Linked DNA regions of Mangrovibacterium diazotrophicum. The protein of the gene in region 2 interacts with the protein of the main gene of each other region in a pairwise test. Links are inferred from orthologs where the notes say so. Each region holds a gene or a part of one and is shown on either strand. Other genes may lie near its edges.

Region 1 (3,307 bases), on a different replicon or contig from region 2:
TCAAGCCTGATTGTTGCAGGTAAAGAACCGATTTTTTCAGGTCTTTTGTACGGCAAACCGGCACCAGGTGCAAAGCTCCTGCCGAGGTTTTCACTGCATCGGCATTGATGCGCGCGGCACCTTTATCCGGAACCAAAACAGCATCCACACCGGCACACTCTGCCGTACGAACAATCGCACCAAAGTTGCGCACATCCGTTACCTGGTCAAGCACCAGGATCACCGGGTTTTTACCTTCTTCAAACAAAGTAGGCAGGTAATTTTCAATATCATAAAAAGTGACGGGAGACACAAAAGCAATCACCCCCTGGTGGTTTTTTCGGGTAATGCGGTTCAGTTTTTCAACCGGCACATACTGAAAAGGAATTTCATGCTGGCGAATCAGATCGAACGCCTCTTTGAAAAGGTCTCCCCGCTCCCCTTTTTGCAATAATACCTTGTCAATTTCTTTACCCGAATTGATGGCTTCGATTATGGCACGGATACCGAAAATCATATCGTCCGACTTTTGCTTTGGTGCTCTGTCTCTGTTATACATTTTGTGCGAGTTATGATGTTCTGAGAGTTTCGAGTTATGAGTTTCAAGTTACGAGTTCCAGGTTTCAAATTCCAAATTCGCTACCTAAAAACTGCGACTGCCACTGCGACTCCAACTCCTTTTTACTTTTGACTTTATACTTTCTACTTTTGACTTCTGCCTTTTACCTTCCTTCTACCAGGTCTTTTGTTTCAGCAAATTTTCGTGCTCTTCGGTGTATTCGGCCCACTGTTCCATCACCGCTTCCAAATCCTTTTTCAGCTTTTCGTATTGCTCAAAGATGGACGGATCGCTCATGCTTTCAGGATTGGCCATTTTTTCATCCATCGCCGCGATCTCATCCTCAAGGCGGGCAATCTCGTTTTCCGATTGCTCAACCGACTTTTCGAGTTTGCTGATGGCTTTATTGATTTCCTTCCGCTCTTCGTAGCTCAGCGTACTTTCCTGTTGTGCAACTTTCTTTTCCTCCGGCTTCGCTGATTGTGAAGCGTTCGGTACTTTCTGCTCCAGCTCTTTCAGCGATTCCAGCTTTTTCTTTTGCAAAAAATCGTAGATACCGCCAAGGTGCTGCTTCACTTTCTTATTCTTGAATTCGTAAACGCACTTCACCAAACCATCCAGGAATTCACGGTCGTGCGATACAACCAGCACGGTTCCGTCGTATTCGGCCAAAGCGTTTTTCAGCATCTCTTTCGAGCGCATGTCCAGGTGGTTGGTCGGTTCGTCCATCACGAGGAAGTTCACCGGCTCCAGCATCAAACGGATCATGGCCAAACGGGTGCGCTCGCCACCGGAAAGCACCTTCACTTTCTTATCCACATCTTCGCCCGAGAACATGAAAGCCCCCAAAATATCGCGGATTTTGGTGCGAACATCGCCTACAGCAATCTGGTCGATGGTTTCCAGCACAGTAAGGTTTTCATCCATCAGCTGGGCCTGGTTTTGGGCAAAGTAGCCCACCTTCACATTGTGGCCAATCTTCAGCTCACCGGTGTGTTCCAGCTCGCTCAAAATTACCCTCGCCAGGGTTGTTTTTCCTTCGCCGTTCTTTCCAACAAAAGCGACTTTATCGCCCCGCTCAATCACCAAATCAATATCATTCAACACCTCGAAATTGCCGTAGCTTTTCGACAGGTGTTTACATTCAACCACCACAGTACCCGACCGGATCGCCGGCGGAAACTTGATGTTCAGGCGCGAATTATCTTCTTCTTCCACCTCAATACGGTCCAGCTTTTCGAGCATCTTCGAGCGCGATTGAACCTGCACAGCCTTGGTAGCTTTGTAGCGGAACCGCTCGATGAACTGCTCCGTCTCTTCAATCAGCTTTTGCTGGTTGCGGTAGGCTGCCAGCTGCGTCTCCTTGTGCTCCTTGCGCAGTTCGAGGTATTTGCTGTAGTTGGCTTTATAGTCGTAAATGCGGCCGAGTGAAATCTCAACCGTCCGGTTAGTAACATTGTCCAGGAAGGCGCGGTCGTGCGAAACCAGCACCACGGCACCACTGTAGCTGCTCAGGAAATCTTCGAGCCACTGGATCGACTCAATGTCGAGGTGGTTGGTCGGCTCATCGAGTAAAAACACATCCGGCCGGCGGAGCAGGATTTTTGCCAACTCGATCCGCATGCGCCAGCCCCCGCTGAATTCCGACGTGTGGCGCGTAAAGTCCTTCCGCTCGAAACCCAAACCTTTCAGGGTTTGCTCAATTTCGGCTTCCATGTTATTCCCGCCAAACATCAGGTAACGATCATTCAGGTCGGTTACCCGGTGAATCAGGTTCATGTAGCTGTCCGATTCGTAATCCTCGCGGGTTGCAATTTCGTGGTTCAGGCTGTCGATCTCGTTTTTCATCGACAGGATCTCGTCGAAAGCTGTTCTGGTTTCCTCGAAAACCGTCTTGTCGTTCGACACCACCATGTGCTGCGGCAGGTAACCAATGCGTACATCTTTCGGCATCGAGATGGTTCCTTCGCTCGGGTTTTGCTTACCCGCTAACATCTTCAGCATGGTCGACTTGCCGGCCCCGTTTTTACCGGTTAAACCGATACGGTCCTTGGGCGTAATCAGGAACGACACGCCTTTAAACAAATCAAAACCACCAAAACTCACCACCAACTGGTCAACCGAAATCATAAGCCCTTTTTAAAATTGAGTCTCTTTTTGTTCCCGTTACGAAGAATTACCCACCCCGGCCCTCCCTTTCCAAGGGAGGGAGATTCCGGCCATAGCCGGAATGGGAGAGTTGAATCGGCTGCTACTTGCGCCAATTTGCCCCTACAAATAATTCCTGTGAATCGAGATTCCAAAAATTTTGAAGTGCAAAGATAACAGAAACATCTAAAGAAACCGTTAATTCGACGAAAGCGGCGCTGCAAACTTCGGGCGCGATTTTATACCTTCGGATATCCAAATAAAAAACCATGAACCCACTCCGCATCCACGTTTTACAGCATGTGCCTTTTGAAGGCCCGGCCGCCCTCACCGAATGGTTTGCAGCCAACAACTGCAGCGTAAACTACACCCGTTTTTACGAAGCGAACTCCATCCTTCCCCCACTCGACAGCTTCGACCGGCTGGTAATTATGGGTGGCCCGATGAGCGTGACCGACGAAGCCGAACACCCGTGGTTGAAGGAAGAAAAGCAGTTCATCCGCACGGCTGTCGACAACGGCAAAACAGTGGTTGGCATTTGCCTGGGATCGCAGTTACTGGCCGCAGCGCTGGGGCAGCGGGTTTACCCGGGAAAACAGCCCGAGATTGGCTGGTTCCCGA
Region 2 (3,600 bases):
CTGCCGCCGGTTGACTTACAACTGCTTCAACCTCCTTCTTACCAATTCGTTGCAGTCCGTGAATGATATCATCCACCGATAAATGATGCTCTTCCATCATCTCCCGGGCAACCGCTGTTGTCTTAATTTTGGGCTGATCTTTCGAAGCACCAACTTCCTTTTTCGGCTCTTCTTTGGCCGCAGGAGCTGCTTCTTTTTTGGGTTCTTCTTTTGCAGGAGGTGCACTCGCTGTCGGTTCTCCCGCCGCATCTGTATCAATCGTGCAGGCTAATTCGCCAACAGCAACCGTATCGCCTTCCTGAACTTTAAAACTAATTTTGCCCGATTCTTCAGCGACGAGTGTCAGCGTTGCCTTATCGGACTCAATTTCAGCAACTTCTTCATTTTTTGAAACGACACTACCATCTTCAACAAGCCATTTACCTAACTCCACCTCAGTTATCGACTCACCGGGCGTAGGTATTTTAATCTCAATAATCATGATTTTTTATTTTTTCAAGCGAAAATTGCTTCGCTAAATATTGTATTCATAATTTTTTCGAGGCGCAGATTATGTTGTTTCATTAATCCTCCGGCTGGAGTACCACTTTCCGGTCTCGCTGCTAATTCTAAATTCAGGTGTTTTAATTTGCGTTGTAAGAAAGGCCATGCCCCCATATTCTCCGGTTCGTCCTGAGCCCAGATAACACGTTTTGCCTTTTTGTATTTTGCCAATACCGCTTCTATTTGGTCGGTTGGCAATGGGTACAACTGCTCAATTCTAACAATAGCTGTTGACTCATCTCCCCGATCCACACGGGCTTTTAAAAGATCGTAATAGAGACGGCCGCTACTGAAGACAATTTGTTTTACCTGGGTTGGTTTTGCGATATGATCGTCGATCACCTCTTTGAATCCACCATGCGACAACTCGTCGAGCGTACAGCTAACCAACGGGTGACGTAACAAGCTTTTCGGTGTAAACACAATCAGCGGCATACGTGTTCCCCACAACAGTTGACGACGCAACAAGTGGAAAAGGTTATCCGGAGTTGAAGGCACGATGACCTGCATATTGTTGTTGGCTGCCAAGGTCAGGAAACGCTCAATTCGTCCGCTTGAGTGCTCGGGCCCCTGCCCTTCGTATCCGTGTGGCAGGAACAACGCCAGGTTATTCATCAAGCCCCACTTCTCTTCTGCTGACGTAATGTATTGGTCAATGATTACCTGAGCCACGTTTGAAAAGTCTCCAAACTGAGCTTCCCAAATTGTTAAAGCATTTGGCTGAGCCATCGCGTAACCGTATTCAAATCCCATGACACCATACTCTGACAGGTGAGAGTTGTAAACATGGAATGGACCCTGGCTAGGCGAAATGTTTTTCAACGGAAAGTATTTCTCATCCATATCTTCCACCACAAAAGCAGCGTGACGGTGCGCGAAGGTCCCGCGCTCACAGTCCTGACCACTTAGACGAACCGGGTAACCTTCATCCAACAAACTCGCGTAAGCCAGCAATTCTGCCATTGCCCAGTCCAGCTTGTTATCTGAAAGCATCATTTTTCGGTCCGAAATAATACGGTTCACCTTGTTAAAGAAGACTTTATCCTGAGGCAATGTGGTCAGTTTCTCACCCAAATGCAGCAGCTTTTCTTTCGACACAGTCGTATCGATACGATCCGTGAAGTCAGTTTTACCCGGTTTCACAAAGTTTTCGTACTCCTGAACCAAAAACTGTTTGATTTTCAGCTTGTCTATTTTCTCCGACTCATGGAACATCTCGTCCAGGTAATTGTCGAAATTCACAACTTCCTGGTTGATTTCCTCCGAACTCATAATATTCAGAGATGACAACTTTTCAGCATAAATATCTCGTGGGTTTTTGTGCTTCGCGATAGCTTTGTACAACAATGGTTGTGTGAAACGTGGTTCATCCCCCTCGTTGTGTCCGTATTTTCGGTAGCAAAGAATATCAACGAAAACGTCCGAGTGGAATTTTTGACGATACTCCATTGCCAGTTTTATCGTATAAATCAATGCTTCAACATCGTCGCCGTTTACGTGGAAAACGGGGCAGCGAGTCACTTTTGCAACGTCGGTGCAATAGGTACTTGAACGAGCATCCAGATAGTTTGTGGTGAAACCAACCTGGTTATTGATAACCAGGTGAATTGTACCACCAGTCTTGTAGCCTTTCAGCTGCGACATCTGGATGATCTCATAAACGATCCCTTGCGCTGCAATTGCAGCATCGCCGTGAATAACGATTGGCGCTAATTTATTGTAATCGCGGTTGTAAAGCGAATCAATGCGTGAGCGCGCCATCCCCTGCACCAATCCGGCTACTGTTTCCAGGTGCGAAGGGTTTGGTACAAGACTCAGTTTGACGTCCTTCCCTGCATCCGATTTAATCGTGTTTTCAAAGCCCAGGTGATATTTCACGTCACCCATCGAAATATCTTCCTCGTATTCAGTACCATAGAATTCCTTAAAGATATTCTGATAAGGCTTCTTCATAATATTACTCAACACGTTCAATCGCCCGCGGTGAGCCATACCGATAATAAATTCGTTGATGCCGAGCTCTGCTCCGTGCTCAATGACAGCGTCCAGTGCCGGGATCAAACTTTCAGCTCCTTCGAGCGAAAAGCGCTTCTGACCAACAAATTTCTTATGAATGTAACTTTCGAAGCCGACAGCCACTTTGAGATGGTAGAAAATGTGTTTTCTTTTTTCGTCGGTAAATGATTGCGAGTTTTTCGAACTCTCCATTTTTGTCTGCATCCACTCCACAATCTCCGGGTGACGAATATATTGATATTCAACACCAATAGAGTCGCAATAGGTTGCTTCCAGATGCGCGATGATATCTTTTAATTTGGCCGGGCCAATTCCAATGCTGTTACCTGCCTGGAATACTTTTTCCAGATCATTCTTTTCGAGTCCGAAGTTCTCAATATCCAGGGTTGGACGATACTTGCGACGGGCGCGTACCGGGTTTGTTTTGGTAAACAGGTGTCCGCGTTGGCGGTAACCGTGGATGAGGTTCAGAATCGCGAATTCTTTATCGATATTACTTCCTGAGAATTCCGATTTGCTTTGATAATTTGTACGTGCTAATTCAAAGCCTCTGAAGAAATTCTGCCAACTCTCGTCTACACTTGCAGGATCTCTCAGATAATCCTGGTAAAGCTCATCAACTGCGGCAATTTCTTGATTTCCAACTTGAGAATATTTATCCATTTTGTAGAGTTAGATAATTCCGACCTTATGTTTTAAAAAGTTTCAAACTTTAACAAATGGTTGATTTTAAAGTTTAACAAATGTCTTGAATTCTATTACGAATTTAAACTTTTAAAGACCACCCACCGTTTATTTAGAAAGCTTCAAAATAAATCTAAAATTTGAAGCGCAACACCCGGTATTTTTAAGCTTTTAAACATCAACCTAATTAATTTACCCCTTATGAAACGTCGCGAATTTGTATCGAAAGTAGCTGTTGGTGGAAGCATTTTGTTTGTCTCCCCCTTCTACCTAAACTCCTGCAGTAAAGGAGGCGACTCCGCAACTGACTCACCGGACACAGGTAATACAGATCCCATCAATATAGACTTGTCTAAA

What was found.
Region 1: the proteins of BC643_RS02165 (region 2) and BC643_RS23215 interact in binary tests that used the Escherichia coli proteins (3 or more experiments, as listed by UniProt). The link is inferred for Mangrovibacterium diazotrophicum from one-to-one orthologs.

Annotation. Positions count from the first base shown.
Region 1 is NZ_RAPN01000006.1:226,214-229,520, forward strand. The notes cover bases 191-3,172. They hold BC643_RS23215 (ABC-F family ATP-binding cassette domain-containing protein), read right to left. Parts: upstream 2,669-3,172; coding sequence 713-2,668; downstream 191-712. Other genes in these bases: rlmB (23S rRNA (guanosine(2251)-2'-O)-methyltransferase RlmB), read right to left, coding at 191-538; BC643_RS23220 (type 1 glutamine amidotransferase), read left to right, coding at 2,956-3,172. Also shown: more of rlmB, read right to left, coding at 1-190; more of BC643_RS23220, read left to right, coding at 3,173-3,307. UniProt on the Escherichia coli protein: Genetic data indicate it may be involved in ribosome assembly or function.
Region 2 is NZ_RAPN01000001.1:506,945-510,544, forward strand. What follows is about bases 296-3,570. They hold BC643_RS02165 (2-oxoglutarate dehydrogenase E1 component), read right to left. Parts: upstream 3,223-3,570; coding sequence 496-3,222; downstream 296-495. Other genes in these bases: odhB (2-oxoglutarate dehydrogenase complex dihydrolipoyllysine-residue succinyltransferase), read right to left, coding at 296-481; BC643_RS02170 (QcrA and Rieske domain-containing protein), read left to right, coding at 3,445-3,570. Also shown: more of odhB, read right to left, coding at 1-295; more of BC643_RS02170, read left to right, coding at 3,571-3,600. UniProt on the Escherichia coli protein: E1 component of the 2-oxoglutarate dehydrogenase (OGDH) complex which catalyzes the decarboxylation of 2-oxoglutarate, the first step in the conversion of 2-oxoglutarate to succinyl-CoA and CO(2).